4 regions of the Caulobacter sp. GW821-FHT10E02 genome follow, and region 3 is predicted to be linked to each of the others. Evidence: predicted binding sites of a transcription regulator. Region 3 holds the regulator's gene; each other region holds the start of a gene.
What was found. The regulator LexA, encoded in region 3, represses DNA repair genes until DNA is damaged. The targets are predictions, from matches to a motif close to ATGTTCNCNANNTGTTCT.

Region 1 (4,304 bases), 1.3 Mb from region 3:
CCCGAGCCGATCTGGCTGGCCAGGCGGATGCGCTGGCTCTCGCCGCCCGACAGGGTGCCCGAGCCGCGCGAGAGGTTGAGGTAGTCCAGGCCGACATCGACCAGGAACCGCAGGCGATCATTGATCTCCTTCAGGATCCGCCGGGCGATCTCCATCTGCTTGTCGGTCAGCTTGCCTTCCAGGCTCGCGAACCAGTCGCGCGCAGGCCGGATGGCCAGCATCGAGACTTCGGCGATGTCCATGGCGTCGATCTTGACGGCCAGGGCTTCGGGCTTCAGGCGCTTGCCGTGGCAGGTCTCGCACGGGGTGTCGGACTGGTAGCGGCCGAGTTCTTCGCGGACCCACGAGGAGTCCGTCTCACGCCAGCGACGCTCCAGGTTCGGCAGCACGCCCTCGAAGGGCTTCTCGACCTCGTACTTGCGCGCGTTGTCGTCGTAGATGAACTTGATCTTGGTCCCCTTGGACCCGTTCAGCACCACGTCGCGGGCGTCGGGCGACAGCTTGTACCAGGCCTCGTCCATCGAGAAGCCGTAGTGGCGCGCCAGGGCCTGCAGGGTCTGGGTGTAGAGCGGCGAGGGACCCTTCGCCCACGGGGCGACGGCGCCCTTGTGCAGGCTCTTGTCCTTGTCGGGGATCACCAGGTCGGCGTCGAAGGCGAGCTTGGCGCCCAGGCCGTCGCAGACCGGGCAGGCGCCCGCCGGGTTGTTGAACGAGAACAGGCGCGGCTCGATCTCGGCGATCGTGAAGCCGCTGACCGGGCAGGCGAAGCGTTCCGAGAACAGGATCCGGCGCGGCTCCTTCTCGCCTTCTTCGATATTGGCGAACTCAGCGACGGCCAGGCCATCGGCCAGGCGCAGGGCCTGCTCGATGGAGTCAGCCAGGCGCTGCTCCATGTCGGGCTTGGTCACCACGCGGTCCACGACCACGTCGATATCGTGCTTGAACTTCTTGTCGAGCGCCGGGGCGTCCTCGATCGGATAGTACTCGCCGTCGATCTTCAGCCGCTGAAAGCCGGCCTTCTGCCACTCGGCGATCTCCTTCTTGTACTCGCCCTTGCGGTCGCGAACGACGGGGGCCAGCAGGTAGAGACGCGTGCCTTCCGGCAGGGCGGTGATCTTGTCGACCATCTGGCTGATGGTCTGGCTCTCGATCGGCAGGCCGGTGGCGGGCGAATACGGAACCCCGACCCGCGCCCACAGCAGGCGCATGTAGTCGTGGATCTCGGTCACCGTGCCGACGGTCGAGCGCGGGTTGCGCGACGTCGTCTTCTGCTCGATCGAGATCGCGGGCGACAGGCCCTCGATCAGGTCGACGTCGGGCTTGCTCATCAGCTCCAGGAACTGACGGGCATAGGCCGACAGGCTCTCCACGTAGCGGCGCTGGCCCTCGGCATAGATCGTATCGAAGGCCAGGGACGACTTGCCCGAGCCCGACAGGCCGGTCAGGACGACCAGCTCGCCACGCGGGATGTCGACGCTGACGTTCTTCAGATTGTGCTCACGGGCGCCGCGAACGCGGATGAAGTTCAGTTGCTCAGCCATGTTTTCCGGAACGTTGGGCCGCGACATTGGTCGCAGCGCAGCGGCTATATGTAGGGCTCGGCGCGCCAATTAACACAAGAACAAGGTGTGAACAAATGTCGCGCCCGCGAGAGGGCGTTTCTGCTGACATTTGATGTCAGCAGCATGCGGCGCGAAGGCCGTAGCCAGCGCAACCTTCCCTAAACCCTGTTTGGAAGCGGGTTCTTCAGTCCACGCATGATGTAACGGCGAAGTTCGAGCCGAAGCTCGACCTTATGAAGGAACGAGCCATGGCCAAGAAAGAGGCCGGGAACGCCAAGCTGGACGCCAAGCAGGAGGCGTTCGACGCCCTGAGGGCGCCCAAGCCACGTTCGATCATCATCGACATGATGGTGTTCTGCGGCGGCGTCGGCTCGCTGGTGTGGGTCCTGCACGCGATGGCGCCGACCTAGCGACCACTCTGCTCACGCTTGCCGCCCAAGGCGCGGACGCGTAGAAACCCCGCTCCCAATCGATGGAGGCCCTCATGATCAGCCAGACGGAAGACCGCTTCGTCCTTCCCGTTTCCCTGACCGTGGGTTCGCATGTCCTTCGTCACTCTGGATGCCGTTTCCGCCGCCACGCCTGATGGCCGGCTGCTCTTCGAAAATCTGAACCTCGCGATCGGGGCCGAGCGGATCGGCCTGGTCGGGCGCAACGGCGCGGGCAAGTCGACCTTGCTGGCGCTGATCGCTGGCGCGCGTCCGCCGCTGGCTGGGACGGTCGCGCGGGCCGGAACCGTCGCGACCCTCGACCAGACGCCGGACGTCTCGCCGGGCGCGCGGCTGGCCTACCTGCTGGGCGTCGGCGACGCCTGGGATCGCCTGTCGCGCATCGAGCGTGGGGAGGGCGACGAGATCGACCTTTCCGAAGCGGACTGGGACCTGCCGGCGCGGCTGGACCAGGCCCTGGCCGACGTCGGCCTGGCGGGCCTCGACCCCGAGCGGCCGGCGGCGGCGCTGTCGGGTGGCCAGGCGACGCGGGCGGGGCTGGCGCGGCTGTTGATCGCGCGGCCCGACGTGCTGTTGCTGGACGAGCCGACCAACAATCTCGACGCCGAAGCGCGCGGCATCGTCGGCAAGGTGCTGACCCGCTGGCGCGGCGGGGCGGTGGTTGTCAGCCACGACCGGTCCTTGCTGCGCGGCATGGACCGGATCGTCGAGCTGTCGTCCTTGGGCGCACGGTCCTACGGCGGCGGCTGGGACCTCTATGCCGAGCGCAAGGCCGCTGAGGCCGACGCCGCCCAGCGCGACCTCGACCACGCCGAGAAGGAGGTCCGCCGCGTCGCCCGCGAGGCCCAGGTCGCCCGCGAGCGCAAGGAGCGTCGCGACGCCGCCGGCCGCAAGTTCGCCGCCAAGGGCAGCGAGCCGAAGATCATCCTGGGCATGATGGCCGAGCGGGCCGAGATGAGCGGCGCGCGCGAAGGCAAGCTCGCCGACAAGCTGGCGGCCGAGGCGGCGCAGGCCAAGGTCTCGGCCGAGGCCCGCGTCGAGCGCGCCCGGACCCTGGGCTTCGACCTGCCGTCGTCGGGCCTGCCGGAGGGGCGGACGGTGCTGAGCTTCGACGATGTCGCCTTCGCCTGGCCGGGCGGGACGCGCGTGATCGAGGGCCTGTCGTTCCGGATCGCCGGGCCCGAGCGCGTGGCGGTGTCCGGACCGAACGGGACGGGCAAGACGACCCTGATCCGGCTGGTGACCGGTGACCTCGCGCCGACCGCCGGCGAGGTGAAGCTCTCCGTGCCCGTCGCCTTGCTCGACCAGCGGGCGGCGCTGCTGCACGACGACGAGACCATCCTGGAGAACTTCCGCCGCCTGAACCCCGCCGCCAGCCAGAACGACGCCCACGCGGCCCTGGCGCGGTTCCTGTTCCGCAACACCGCCGCCCACCAGGTGGCCGGAACCCTCAGCGGTGGCGAGCGCCTGAGGGCGGCCCTGGCCTGCGTGCTGAGCGCGGCCGCGCCGCCGCAACTGCTGATCCTGGACGAACCGACCAACCATCTGGACCTGGCCTCGATCGAGGCCGTCGAGGCGGCGCTGTCGGGTTATGACGGGGCGCTGCTGGTGGTCAGCCACGACGCCGATTTCCTGGAGGCGATCGGCGTCGAACGAACGATAAGCTTGGGCGCAAAGCCATGACCCCCGACCTCGACGCCTTCATCCGCGAGCGCCTGCCGCTAGAGCCTGTCCCGGGCGTCCCGGAGATCCGCCTGCATCGCGCGGGGCCCCGCAGCGGCCTGATGCGGCTGGCCGAGGCCGATCCGGATTTCGGCTCGCCCTATTGGTCGCGGACGTGGGGCGGCGGGCTGGCCCTGGCGCGGCATGTCCTCGACCATTCCGAGGTCGTGCGTGGCCGGCGCGCGCTGGACCTCGGCGCGGGCTCGGGCCTGGTGGCCATCGCCGCCGCCCTGGCCGGGGCGCGCGAGGTAAAAGCTGCCGACGTCGATCCCTACGCGGTCGCCGCAACGCGCCTGAACGCCGCGGCCAACGGCGTGACGGTCGAGGCGATCCTCGGCGACCTGACGATAGGCGATCCGCCTCAGGTCGATCTGATGCTGGTGGGCGATCTCTTTTACGACCCTAACCTGGCGGCGCGGGTCACCGCCCATCTGGAACGCTGCGTCGCCGCCGGGATCACGGTGCTGATCGGAGATCCCTTCCGGGCCTATCTGCCGATGGAGCGGTTGCAGGTCGTGGCCGAGTATCCGGTCTCCGACTATGGCGATCCCGGCGGCGCGACACGGGCGGC
Region 2 (4,304 bases), on a different contig from region 3:
CATGTTGCGCGTCCAGCGGCACAGGATGGTCGCCAACAGGTCCACGGTCGTGAAGTGGTCGCCAACCAGGTAGTCGCGGTCGGCCAGGCGGGCGTCAAGCCGCGCCAGGCCAGCCTCGATCCGCTCGCGGGCCGTGGCCTGGACGGCATCCTGGGCTTCGCCGCCCGCCGGCTCGTGCGGATAGAACCAGGCGCGGAAATTGGGCTGGAAGCTGTTGGCCAGCCACAGGGTCCAGCTCAGATACTCGGCCCGCTCGGGCGTACCCAGCGGCGGCGCGAAACCGGCTTCCGGGTGGCGCTCGGCCAGGAGGGTGGCGATGCCGGCCATCTGGGTGACCGGCGCGCCATCGATGATCAGGGTCGGCACCACGCCGTCGGGATTGAGCGCCAGATATTCCGGCGTCTTGTGCTCAGCCTTGTCGAAGTCGAGCAAACGAGCTTCGAACGGCACGCCCAGTTCCAAAAGCATCCAGTGGATGGCCGTGCCGGCCGTGCTGGGCGAACCATAGAGCGTGTACATCGAACCCTCCCCGTCTGATGCGCCGGCATAGGCGGCTGCTTCTGGAGGGTGGTCAAGCAAAAGGCCCCCGCCCTGGCTGGGCGGAGGCCTCTGGATCACGGAGCGCTCAGGCTCAGTGCTTTTCGCGCCACTGGGCCTTGGCGTCGTCCTTGGTCAGGGCCAGGTGGACCTTGTCGTCATCGATATATTCCACCCACGACAGCGGGATCAGGTGGTGCTTGAAGCCGCCGCCCAGGTCCAGCTTGGCCAGCTCGATCTCGCCATTGGCGATGTGGTCCACGCGACCCACGTGGCCGCCGTCCGAGCCGACGACTTCGTGGTGTTCCTTGATCTGCGAGAGGTCGATCATCTGTCGTCTCCTGGGTTAAGCGGGACCTTCTCGGTCCCTCGGGACATCAAACGGCCACGCCACCAGCTAAGTTTCAGGGGCCAAGTTTCACTTGCCATGCACGCATGGATTGTTCTTGATACGTTCCGAGACATCCGAGGACGACCGATGCGCCTTCGCGCCCTTCTCGCCGCTGCCCTGCTGCTGACCGCCGGCCCCGCGCTCGCTGATCCCGCCATCGGCAAGCGGGTCGACGCCGTGTTCGCCGACGACGCGGTGACCCTGACCGAGGCCGGCAAGACCGTGCTGGTCTATCGCACCAAGCCGTTGGACCCGGCCGCCGAGCCCGGCCGCTCCAACTATGTCGGCGTGCTCTACGCCCCGGACGGGACAGCGCTGACCGAGGACAAGCCCGGCGACCACCCGCACCAGCGCGGCGTCTGGTGGGCCTGGATGAAGGTCCAGACGGGTGGCAAGACCGTCGCCGACGGCTGGTACATGAAGGGCCTGTCCTACTTCGTCCGCGAGAAGCACTTCCTGGGCGACGCTGACGGCGGCGGGACCCTGACGGTCGATGTCGATTGGATCGTCAATTCCGGACCCGAGCTGGCCTATGTCGCCAGCGAAACCACCAAGGTCACCGTCCGGCCGCTGAAGGCCGGCGCGCGGCGGGTGGAGTTCGACACCACCATCACCTCACGCGTCGACAGCCTGGGCCTGGGCGGCAGCGAGGACGATCGCGGCTTCGGCGGCTTCTCGATCCGGCTGGTCGATCCCAAGCATCTGGCCTTCGCCTCGGGCGGCAAGACGATCGTCCCGAACGGCGCGGCGATCGACGCCGGCGCGAACATGGGCTTTGCCTGGACCGGCGAGGCCGCGCCCGCCTGGGCGGTGGGGCTGGCCTGCAAGGCCAATGGTCAGGCGGTGACGCGCTGGATGCTGTATAACGACCGCTCGATGCAGAACTGCGTCTTCCCCGGCCGGGCGCCGCTGGTCCTCAAGAAGGACGAGGCGCTGCATCTGCAGGAAACCTTGGTCATTCGTCCCGCTCCGAAGAAGAAGCTCCCCTAAGCCCATGGCCGACATCATCAATCTGAACCAGGCCCGCAAGGCCAAGGCCAAGGCCGACGACAAGGCTCGGGCCTCCGAGAACCGCGCCAAGTTCGGCCGCACCAAGGGCGAGAAGACCCTGGACGCCGCTCGCGCCGACAAGCTCAAGCGCGACCTCGACGGCGCCAAGCGCGAGGACTGACCGCTGGCTGGTTTGAAGAAGCGCTCGGTGAACCTGGCCGGCCACGCGACCTCGCTGGCCCTGGAGCCGGAGTTCTGGGCGGTGCTGGATCGCGCGGCTGCGGATGAGGCGGTGAGCCTGGCGGGGTTGATCCAGCGGATCGACCTGGAGCGCGGGGAGCGGCCGTTGGCGTCCGCGTGCCGAGTATTCGCGCTCAACATGTCATCCCGGCCGTAGCGAAGCGTAGAGCCGGGACCGCCGGAAGCTCAGAGCCTATTGCGGTCCCGGGTCTTCGCCCGGGATGACAGATTTGAGTTAGCGCGCTTCCGGCGTGACCGTCGGCCGCCGCTGCGTCGGGATCGGCGGCGGTTGCGGGTTCGGCGCCTGGCGCAGGGTCCGGGACAGCTCCGGCAGGCTCTGGCGCCAGTCAGCCTGGTCGCCGGCCATCACGCCCAGCCTCCAGGCGCCCCAGACGGCCGCGACGACGACAACCACCACCAGCAGAGCCGCCAGGACCCCGCCACTATCTTGGTGCGATCCCTGATGAGCGAGGCTCTTGGCCATGATCAGCTCCCCGGAGCCTTCGGCGCTTCGGGCAGCTTCGGCGCGTCCGGAAGCTTCGGCGCCGAGGCCGAGATGTTCACGTCGACGCGCTTCTTCTGTGTCATGCCGCCGGACATCATGAAGAAGGCGAGCACGGCGACGATGACGACAAGCCCACCGACGATGAACGCCAAGCCACTGTTACCGCCGCCACTGCTGGTTCCTTCGGCCATGAGAGTCTCCTCGCCCTTCGGCGCTGTTGCGTTGGCGGATCAACGATACGCGGACGCGGAGGTTCCCCTTCACGCCCTCACATGACGTCCTTGGGGGACTTAAGTCCCGAAGAGTTTGTGCTACATATGTTCCATGTATCCCGATGATGACTCGGCTGGCTTTCCAGGCGACCTCCCCTCTCCGCGCATCTCCGACCTGGCCCGGCCACAGCCGCCGGCGCAGGCCCATGCCATGCCGAACTACCTGGACGGCCTGAACCCCGAGCAGCGCGAGGCGGTCGAGACCACCGAAGGCCCGCTGCTCGTTTTGGCCGGGGCCGGCACCGGCAAGACCCGCGTGCTGACCACGCGCCTGGCCCACATCCTGGCGACCGGCAAGGCCCGGCCGTGGGAGATGCTGGCCGTCACCTTCACCAACAAGGCCGCGCGCGAGATGCGCGAGCGGATCACCCACATCATCGGCCCGGAGGCGGAAGGGCTCCGCTGGCTGGGCACCTTCCACTCGGTGGCCGCCCAGATCCTGCGTCGCCACGCCGAGCTGGTCGGGCTGAAGTCGAACTACACGATCATCGACACCGACGATAACGAGCGGCTGCTCAAGCAGCTGATCGAGGCCGAGAACATCGACGCCAAGCGCTGGACCCCACGGATCCTGTCGCAGATCATCGACAACTGGAAGAACCGCGGCTGGACGCCCGACCGTGTTCCGACCAGCGAGGCCGGCGAGTTCGCCAACGGCAAGGGCATCAGCCTGTACCGTCAGTACCAGGAGCGCCTGCGCATCCTGAACGCCTGCGACTTCGGCGACCTGTTGCTGCACAATATCAGCCTGTTCACCGGCCATCCCGATGTGCTGGACGAGTTCCAGCGCCGCTTCAAATACGTGATGGTCGACGAGTACCAGGACACCAACGTCGCCCAGTACCTGTGGCTGCGCCTGCTGGCCCAGGGCCGCCAGAACGTCTGCTGCGTCGGCGACGACGACCAGTCGATCTATGGCTGGCGCGGGGCCGAGGTCGACAACATCCTGCGGTTCGAGCGCGACTTCGCCGGCGCCAAGGTCGTGCGGCTGGAGTGCAACTACCGCTCGACCGAGCACATCCTGGCGGCGGCGTCCGGCCTGATCACCGCCAACAAGGGGCGCCTGGGCAAGACCCTGTGGACCCCGGCCAAGGGCGGCGAGAAGGTCAAGGTCAGCGGCGTCTGGGACGGCGAGGCCGAGAGCCGGATGATCGCCGACGAGATCGAGCGCGCGAAGAAGGCGGGCCGCAAGTACAACCAGATGGCCATTCTGGTGCGCGCCAGCTTCCAGATGCGCGCCTTCGAAGAACGCTTCGTGATGTTGCAGATCCCCTACAAGGTGGTCGGCGGCCCGCGCTTCTTCGAACGGGCGGAAATCCGCGACGCCCACGCCTATCTGCGCCTGATCCAGTCGCCCGACGACGATTTG
Region 3 (4,304 bases):
CAAGCGCGAGGGCTGGACGATCGAGGGCTCGGCCCCGACCACGACCCGCAAGTTCGTGATCATCGCCGCGCCGCACACCAGCAACTGGGACTTCGTCTACTTCCTGGGCGCGGCCGACGCGCTGAACCTGAAGCTCAGCTTCATGGGCAAGGCCTCGCTGTTCCGCTGGCCGTTCGAGAAGCTGATGAAGGACCTGGGCGGCGTGCCGATCGACCGCTCGCAGTCGCGCGACACGGTCCAGGCCATGGCCGACGAGTTCGCCCGCCGCGACGAGTTCATGCTGACGATCGCGCCCGAGGGCACGCGCGGCAAGGCCGGCGGCTGGAAGACCGGCTTCTACAACATCGCCCTGAAGGCCGGCGTACCGATGGTGCCCGGCTTCATGGACTACAAGCGCAAGGTCGTGGGCCTGGGTCCGGCGATGATGCCCAGCGGCGACTACGAGAAGGACCTGGCGGTGCTGGCGGCCTTCTACGCGCCGGTTACGCCCAAGCATCCGGAATTGAAGACCGTCCTCTAGGTTGGCTGAAGCCTGATCGGCCGCTAGGGTCCGCGCCGCTCTTCCCTGAAAGGAATCGGATGCGGGCGTTCCTGTCCAAGCTTCGTCGCGCTCTGTCCCTGACGCCGACGCCTCCGCCGGCCACCGACGCCGTCACCGCGCCTCAGGAGCTCTGGCACCTGGTCGGCGCCGCCGACGCCGACTTCATCCGCGTGGGCCAGCAGTTCAAGGAGCTGTTCGTCGCCGCCGGCCTGCAACCGCACCACGCCATCCTCGACGTCGGCTGCGGCATCGGTCGCGCCGCCGCCCCGCTAGTCGACTACCTCGACGAGAACGGCCGCTATGCCGGCTTCGACGTCATGGCCCAGGCCATCGACTGGTGCAAAGCCAACATCGCCGTCGGCGACCCGCGCTTCGAATTCACCCACGCCGACATGCACAGCGACCGGTACAATCCGGGCGGCTCGCAGCCGGCCAGCGCCTTCGTCTTCCCCTATCCCGACGCCAGCTTCGACTATGTCTGGCTGGGCTCGGTGTTCACCCATCTGCTGGCCGCTGACCAGGCCCAGTTCGCCCGCGAGATCGCCCGGGTGCTGAAGCCCGGCGGGACCAGCATCATCTCCTGGTACCTGATCGACGAGGAAGCCCGCGCCAACACGGGCAACGGCCAGATCGCGTTCGACTTCGTCCACGCCTTGGACGGCTGCTGGACCGCGACGCCGGAACTGCCCGAAGCGGTGATCGGCTACGACCTGGAGCCGATCCTGGCGCAGTACGAGACCCTGGGCCTCGATGTGCTGAACCAGGCCCTGGGCGTCTGGCGTCGCCAACCGATGCAGGACCAGGACATCATCATCGCCCGCAAGCGCGCCTGAAAGCTTTCGTTAAGCTTTTGATTCTGGGCGACATTTACCTCGTCGCCGAGCCTAACCCTTGATTCTGCAAAGCTTTTCCGAGCGACGACGCCCCGACTTGACTTTAACGCGGAACGCCTAGAGAACATTCGCAAGGTTTGCGGTTTGTTCCGCGCTCCAGCCGAGGTCGCCATGCTCACGCGCAAGCAGCACGAACTGCTGATGTTCATCCACGAGCGGATCAAGGAGACCGGCGTCTCCCCCTCGTTCGACGAGATGAAGGAGGCCCTGGACCTGGCGTCCAAGTCGGGCATCCACCGGCTGATCACGGCCCTGGAGGAGCGCGGCTTCATCCGCCGTCTCGCCCACCGGGCCCGGGCGCTGGAAGTGGTGAAGCTGCCGCAACAGGCCACGACGGCCGCGCCGCCCAAGGGTCGTGGCGCGTTCCGCCCGCAGGTGTTCGAAGGCGGCGGTTCGCCCCCGCCCTCGCCGGCTGCCTCGTCCGCCCCGGCCAATGACAGCCGCGAGCTGCCGATCCTGGGCAAGATCGCCGCCGGCACCCCGATCGACGCCATCCAGCACGAGCGCGAGCGCCTGCCGGTGCCCGAGGCCATGCTGGGCAATGGCGAGCACTATGTCCTCGAGGTGCAGGGCGACTCGATGATCGAGGCCGGCATCCTCGACGGCGACTATGTGATCATCAAGAAGGGCGACACCGCCACCTCGGGCGAGATCGTCGTCGCCTTGGTCGGCGAGGAAGCCACGCTCAAGCGCCTGCGCAAGAAGGGCGGCTCGATCGCCCTGGAAGCCGCCAACCCGAAATACGAGACCCGCATCTTCGGCCCCGACCAGGTCGAGGTGCAGGGTAAGCTGGTGGGCCTGATCCGCCGCTACCACTAAGCTGCTCTGGCGACTTGAGAATTGGCCCCGACCTCGCTTGAGGATTGGGGCCTTTTCGTATCGGGACTACAGCCGCCCCTCCTCCGCCAGGCGTTTGGCGGCGGCATCGAAACCGGCCCAGGCGGCGACGGCCAGACCCGCGCCGGTGCTGACCCGGCGCACGCCCAGCGCGCCCAGGCTCTCGACCGACATGTCATTGCCCCAGAACAGGATGTTGACCGGCTTGGGGGCCACGGCCTCGACGATGGCCTTGATCTCATCCGGATCGGTCACGGCCGGGGCGTAGAGGCAATCGGCGCCAGCGGCGGCATAGGCCTTCAGACGCTCCAGGGTCGGGGCCAGGTCGCGGACGCCCCGCAGATAGCCCTCGGTGCGGCCGACCAGGATCACGTCCTGGCCCGAGGCGTCGATGGCGGCGCGGGCGGCCTTCAGGCGCTCGACGGCGACCGGCAGATCGTAGAGCGCCGAGCCCGACCAGTCCTCGATCGACAGGCCCGCGACGCCGGCCTCGATGGCCAGGGTGACGCTTTCGCCGACGCCTTCAGCGGTATCGGCGAAACCGGCCTCGAAGTCCGCGTTCACCGGCAGGTCGGTGGCGGCGCACAGCATCTTGAGATGTTCGATGACCTCGTCGCGGGTGATCTCGCCGTCGTCCTTGCCCATGGCCCAGGCCGCTCCCGCGCTGGTCGAGGCCAGAGCCTTGAAGCCCAGCTTTTCCAGGCGCTTGGCGCTGCCGGCGTCCCACGGATTGGGCAGAGCGAAGCAGCCCTCGGCGTGCAGGGCGCGGAAAGCCGCGCGGCGGGCGGCGAACGGGTTCGACATGGCGGAGACTCCTGTGGTGCTGCTGAAGCCTTAGCCTCCGCTGGTGACATCGGCTGTCAGCAGGCTCCACGGCCGATCGCCCCGCAACGGCTGAGCCCAGACGATGCGCCAGCCGTCGGACCGGCGATAGAGCTCGGCGGCTCCGCCCTTGGCGAAATCCTCGGCCGCCAGCAGCACGGTTTCGGCGCACAGCGGCGGCGTTCGAGGTGGCATCGGCCCTCTGATCACCACGACCTCGCTGCGGACGCACAGGCCCGACAGCGTCTCGGCGTCGGGCGTCTTGCGGCCCCAGACCAGCGACAGCCGCACGGGCGCGCCCGGTTCCGGCGCGCAGATCCGCTTGTCGCAGGCATAGAGGCTCCAGGTCGCCGGCCTCAGGCCCCGTCGCCGCGCCCACAGCTCGGCCCCGAACCGCTTGGCGTCGGTGCGCAGCAGCACGGCCGCGTCGCCTGAGCGGACGGCGGCCGTCGCCCCGTCGGCGGCGATCCAGGCGTCCGGCGCGGCGGGCCTGGGCCACAGGGCGACCGCCAGGGCCAAAGGCGCGCCGATCCAGCGCAGACGGCCGCGCCACAGACACAGCAGCATCAGCCCCAGGAAGGCGACCACCAGCACCTGTGGGGGCGCGCTGGCGACGATCCTCTGCGCGCCATGGGCGTCGGCGAAGCCGTTGGCGATCCCGACCATGCCGTCGACGCCCCAGCCCGCCACGGCCAGGAACGGCGCGCCCAGGCCGAAAGGCTCCAGCAAGGTGCCGATCGCCAGGAACGGCATGATCACGAACGAAGACAGCGGCGCGACCGCCAAATTGGCCGGCAGGCCCCAGACGGCGACGCGGTTGAAGTGCTGCATGGCGAACGGCGCGGTGGCCAGGCCCGCCACCAGACTGGCCGCGACCGAAGCCGCCAGCCAGGTGAAGCCCGCCTGCGGCCAGCGGATCCACCACGGCGTCGAGATTTCCTTGACCGGCTGCGGCCAGCTTTCGGCCAGGGCCACCAGGGCGGCGGTGGCGGCGAACGACATCTGGAAGCCCGGCTCGCCAGCGGTCTCCGGCTTCATCGCCAGGATCATCAGGGCCGCCACGGCCAAGCCATGGAGGGTGATGGCCCGGCGATCAAACAGGATGGCCAGGAAGGCGACGCTGGCCGTGATCGCCGAGCGCTCGGCCGGCGGCGGCGCGCCGGAGATGACCAGATAGGCCAGCACAGCAACTAAACCGGCGACGGCGGCGA
Region 4 (4,304 bases), on a different contig from region 3:
GGGACGTGGCTCTCATAGGGGTCGGCGCGCCAGACGCGGTTCTCGCCCAGGCGGTTGACCAGGCGATCGACCAGCGGGGCCAGGGTCTCGTCGAGGCTGGTCCCGGCCTCCGCGTCCAAGCGATCCTGGGCGGCGGCCAGGGGTTCGACCGCCCAGGCGTGGACAGTGACGACCTCGATGCCGAAGCCGGGGTCGACCTTGTCGAGCTTGGGGACGATCAGCTTGGTCAGCCGCTTGGCGTCGCGGCCCAGGCGGGCCAGGCCGGCCCGGACCGGATAGGCCTGGCCGTCCAGGCGGTGGAACACGACCTCGAAACGCTTGGCGCCGCGGCCTTCCGCCTCCAGGCGGGCGCAGATCAGGGCCAGGGCGTCGCCGGTCACGCGGGCCAGGTCGTCGGGCGCGCTGATCGGTTCGAAGAAGGCCAGGCGGTCGAACCACGGACTGGCCGGACGGCGGAAGGTCAGGGCCTCGGCGGCCATGCCCAAGGCCTGGTCGAGGCGCAGGGTGGTGGCCAGGCCGAAGCGCTTGGCCAGCTGGGCGCGCGGCAGGGCGAAGAGCTGGCCGACGCGGTGCAGGCCGAGGCGCGGCAGCTGGGCCTCGGCGGCGTCCTCCAAGCGCAGGGCCGCGACCGGCAGGGCTTCGATCGCCGCGCGCTGCTCTCCCGGCGCGGCGATGGCCAGGTCGTCGCCGTAGCGGGCTAAAGCCCAGGCCGCGCCGGGCGTGTCGGCGATCGCGGCGCGGGCCGGCACGCCCCAGCGGGCCAGGCGGCCGACGAGATCGACCAGCATCTCGCCCTCGCCGCCCCATAGGTGGTCGGTCCCGCTGATGTCGAGGAACAGGCCGTCGGCGCCGTCGATCGCCACGGCCGGCGAGAAGCGGACGCACCAGTCGCACAGGGCCTCCAGCGCCAGGCGATCGGCGGCGGGATCGTGGTCGAAGGTGACCAGGGTCGGGACCAGGGCCATGGCGTCGGCGGCCTTCTGGTCGACGTTGAGGCCCTGGGCGCGGGCGGTGTCGTCGACGGCCACGAGCCGGCGCGTGCCGCCTTCCGTGGCCAGCAGGGCGAACGGGAGCTTACCCGACCAGTCGTAGCCCGGGTTCCGTCGGCGCCACGTCGTGATCGGCCAGTTGGGACACCAGACGGAAAGGATGCGGGCCATGGCCGGCCTCCTGTTGTTCCAAGATCCAGGCGCCGGCGCGTCCGCCCCGGCAGCGTTCGAGTTCGACCCGCCAGCGCGGCGGGCCGAGGCCGATGTCGTCGGCCGGCGGCGGGGTGGGCGTGGGCCCGATCCGCCAGCGGCTGAACGAGGCCGAGCCGGACACTGCCCGCCCCGCCCCCGCTCGGCCGCCGTACGGTCTTCGGTGCAGCACCACCCCGAAGCCGCCGCGCTTCTCGCAGGCCAGCTGCAGGCGCCGGCCGGCGGTCAGGTCCGGGGCCTCGGCCTCGCCGACGGCGGCGGCGACGCCTTGGGTGGAGAGCGCGTCCTCCAGCACCGACAGGGTCTCGGCCTCGTCGCGGGTGCGGACCTGGATCAGCCGGTCGGCCGGGAAGCCGAGGCCGAACAGGCCGGGCGCGAACAGGTCGCTGCGCCGGGCGACCCAGACGATCGCGCCGGTCTTGACCAGCGGTCGCAGCAGCAGGCCGACGAAGGCGGCGGGGGCCGCGCTGGTCTCGGCCTCCAGCCCCGCGCCCGTCACCTCGTGCCAGCCGCCCAGCGGCAGGCCGCCGCCCGGGAAGCAGCCGTCGATGGCCGGATCCCCGAACGGCAGGACCGGAGTCGGAGTCCGAGTCCCCGCTTCGATCGCGGCGATCCGGCCTCTGAGGGCCGCAAGACGCGCCTCGCGCGATCCGGCCATTCCACACTCCTTGTTCTACTTTTGTTCTGATCTTTCGCGCTTGGAGAGTCAAGCGGCTCGGGCGAAGGTGCGTCAAACGGCCGTATGAAGAGAGCCCTGCATGACCTTGTCCCGCGTCCTGATCGCCAACCGTGGCGAGATCGCCGTCCGCATCGCCCGCGCGGCGGCGGAGGCCGGGATCGAGAGCGTAATGGTCCATGCCGAGGGCGACACGGCGCACGTCTCGGGCCGCGCGGTCGCCCTGTCCGGCGCGAGCGCAAAAGCCTATCTCGACATCGCGGCGATCGTGGCGGCGGCCAAGGCCGAGGGCTGCGACGCCCTGCATCCGGGCTACGGCTTCCTGTCGGAGAACCCCGCCCTGGCGCGAGCCTGCGCGGCGGCGGGGATTATCTTCGTCGGTCCGTCGGCGGAGCATCTGGAGGTCTTCGGCGACAAAGCTCGCGCAAGGACGCTGGCGGCTGAACGCGACGTGCCGCTGCTCCCTGGAACCGGCGCGATCTCGCTGGACGAGGCACGGGCGTTCCAGGCGCAGCATGGCGCGATCATGCTGAAGGCGCGGGCCGGTGGCGGCGGGCGCGGGATGCGGGCGGTACGCGACACAGCCGAGCTGGACGCCGCCTTCGCCGCCTGCGCGCGCGAGGCCGAGGCGGCGTTCGGCGACGGCGGGCTCTATGCCGAGAAGCTCATTGAACAGGCCCGGCATATCGAGGTGCAGATCGTCGGCGATGGCAGCCGCGTGCTGGCGATCGGCGACCGCGACTGCTCGTTGCAACGCCGGAACCAGAAGCTGGTCGAGATCGCGCCGGCGGCGTTGCCCGAGGCTCTACGGGCAGATCTGTGGCGACATGCCGAGGCGCTGTGCGCCGGCTATCGAGGCCTGGCCACCGTCGAGTTCCTCGTCGAGGGCGACACGCCCTACTTCCTGGAGGTCAATCCGCGCCTGCAGGTCGAGCACACGGTGACCGAGGAGGTCACGGGCCTGGACCTGGTGCGGCTGCAGTTCGACCTGGCGGCGGGCAAGCCGCTGGAGCTGGACGTCCCGCCGGCTTTCGGCGTCGCGATCCAGGCGCGGGTCAATGCCGAGACCCTGACGGCCGACGGTCAGGTGAAGCCATCCAACGGCACGATCGGCGCCTGGGGGCCTCCGGGCGGTCCGGGGGTGCGGGTCGACGCCGGCGTCTCGGCCGGGACAGTGGTCGGCGGATCTTACGACAGCCTGCTGGCCAAGGTGGTGACGCGCGGTCGCACCTACGCCGAAGCCGCTGCCCGCCTCGGCCGGGCGCTGGCGGAGTTCCAGATCACCGGCGTGGCGACCACCGCGCCGCTGGTGCGGGCGATCCTGGCGGCGGCGCCAGAGACACCGACGACGCGGTTCATCGAGGACCACGCGGCCGCTCTGGTCGCCGGTCTGCCGGCGCAGGACACACAGGCCTTCGAGACCCTCGACGGCTCGGTCGCGATCACCGCGCCGCTGTCAGCGACGGTCGGTTCGATCAGCGTCTCCGAAGGCGATCTCGTCCGCCCCGGCCAGGCCCTGGCCGTGCTGGAAGCCATGAAGATGGAGCACCTGGTCCACGCCACGACCGGCGGACGCGTACTGAAGATCGCCGCCGCGCCCGGTACGACCGTCGCCGAGGGCCAGCCGTTGGTGTTCCTGGAGCCGATGGACGTCGCCGGCGGCGAGGCCGTCGAGGCCGTCGCCGAGGACCTCGACACGATCCGCCCCGACCTCGCCGAGGTCATCGCCCGCCATCGCTACACCCTGGACGAGGCGCGCCCCGACGCCGTCGCCAAGCGCCGCAAGACCGACCACCGCACGGCGCGGGAGAACATCGACGACCTGGTCGATCCCGGCAGCTTCCTGGAATACGGCGCCCTGGCCATCGCGGCCCAGAAGCGGCGGCGCTCGACCGAGGACTTGATCGTCGCCACGCCGGCCGACGGGTTGATCACCGGCATCGGCAGCGTCAACGGCGCGCTCTTCCCGCCCGACAAGGCGCGGACGGCGGCGCTGGCCTATGACTTCACGGTGCTGGCGGGCACCCAGGGCGCGATGAACCACCGCAAGTCCGACCGGCTGATGGCGATCATCGCCGACCAGAAGCTGCCGGTCGTCTGGTTCGCCGAGGGCGGCGGCGGGCGGCCGGGCGACACCGACACCACGGCGGTGGCGGGGCTGGACGTGCCGACCTTCAGGAGCTTCGCCCAGCTGTCGGGTCTGGTCCCCAAGATCGCCATCGTCGCCGGCCGCTGCTTCGCCGGCAACGCCGCCATCGCCGGACTGTCGGAGATCATCATCGCCACCCGTGACAGCAACCTCGGCATGGGCGGGCCGGCGATGATCGAGGGTGGCGGGCTGGGCGTCTTCCGGCCCGAGCAGATCGGACCGTCGGCGCATCAGTGGGCCAACGGCGTCATCGACATCCTGGCCGACGACGAAGCCCACG

Region 1: a site for LexA is predicted at 1,619-1,636, ahead of uvrA (excinuclease ABC subunit UvrA). Genes of this name have one in related genera too.
Region 2: a site for LexA is predicted at 2,970-2,987, ahead of AC07NI_RS19585 (ATP-dependent helicase). Genes of this name have one in related genera too.
Region 4: a site for LexA is predicted at 1,868-1,885, ahead of AC07NI_RS09905 (ImuA family protein). Genes of this name have one in related genera too.

Annotation. Positions count from the first base shown of each region.
Region 1 is NZ_JBWKMV010000001.1:40,370-44,673, forward strand. Features, by position in the region: gene uvrA (excinuclease ABC subunit UvrA) at 1-1,541, opposite strand, end outside; gene AC07NI_RS00185 (hypothetical protein) at 1,811-1,972, shown strand; gene AC07NI_RS00190 (hypothetical protein) at 2,035-2,148, shown strand; gene AC07NI_RS00195 (ABC-F family ATP-binding cassette domain-containing protein) at 2,105-3,694, shown strand; gene AC07NI_RS00200 (class I SAM-dependent methyltransferase) at 3,691-4,304, shown strand, end outside.
Region 2 is NZ_JBWKMV010000003.1:930,636-934,939, reverse strand. Features, by position in the region: gene AC07NI_RS19620 (glutathione S-transferase family protein) at 1-519, opposite strand, end outside; gene AC07NI_RS19615 (DUF2171 domain-containing protein) at 632-868, opposite strand; gene AC07NI_RS19610 (DUF6807 family protein) at 1,016-1,918, shown strand; gene AC07NI_RS19605 (DUF4169 family protein) at 1,923-2,099, shown strand; gene AC07NI_RS19600 (ribbon-helix-helix domain-containing protein) at 2,103-2,315, shown strand; gene AC07NI_RS19595 (hypothetical protein) at 2,394-2,642, opposite strand; gene AC07NI_RS19590 (hypothetical protein) at 2,645-2,854, opposite strand; gene AC07NI_RS19585 (ATP-dependent helicase) at 2,988-4,304, shown strand, end outside.
Region 3 is NZ_JBWKMV010000001.1:1,313,536-1,317,839, reverse strand. Features, by position in the region: gene AC07NI_RS05880 (lysophospholipid acyltransferase family protein) at 1-520, shown strand, start outside; gene AC07NI_RS05875 (class I SAM-dependent methyltransferase) at 526-1,374, shown strand; gene lexA (transcriptional repressor LexA) at 1,546-2,253, shown strand; gene AC07NI_RS05865 (isocitrate lyase/PEP mutase family protein) at 2,320-3,075, opposite strand; gene AC07NI_RS05860 (ComEC/Rec2 family competence protein) at 3,106-4,304, opposite strand, start outside.
Region 4 is NZ_JBWKMV010000002.1:53,890-58,193, forward strand. Features, by position in the region: gene AC07NI_RS09900 (Y-family DNA polymerase) at 1-1,160, opposite strand, end outside; gene AC07NI_RS09905 (ImuA family protein) at 1,075-1,857, opposite strand; gene AC07NI_RS09910 (acetyl-CoA carboxylase family protein) at 1,958-4,304, shown strand, end outside.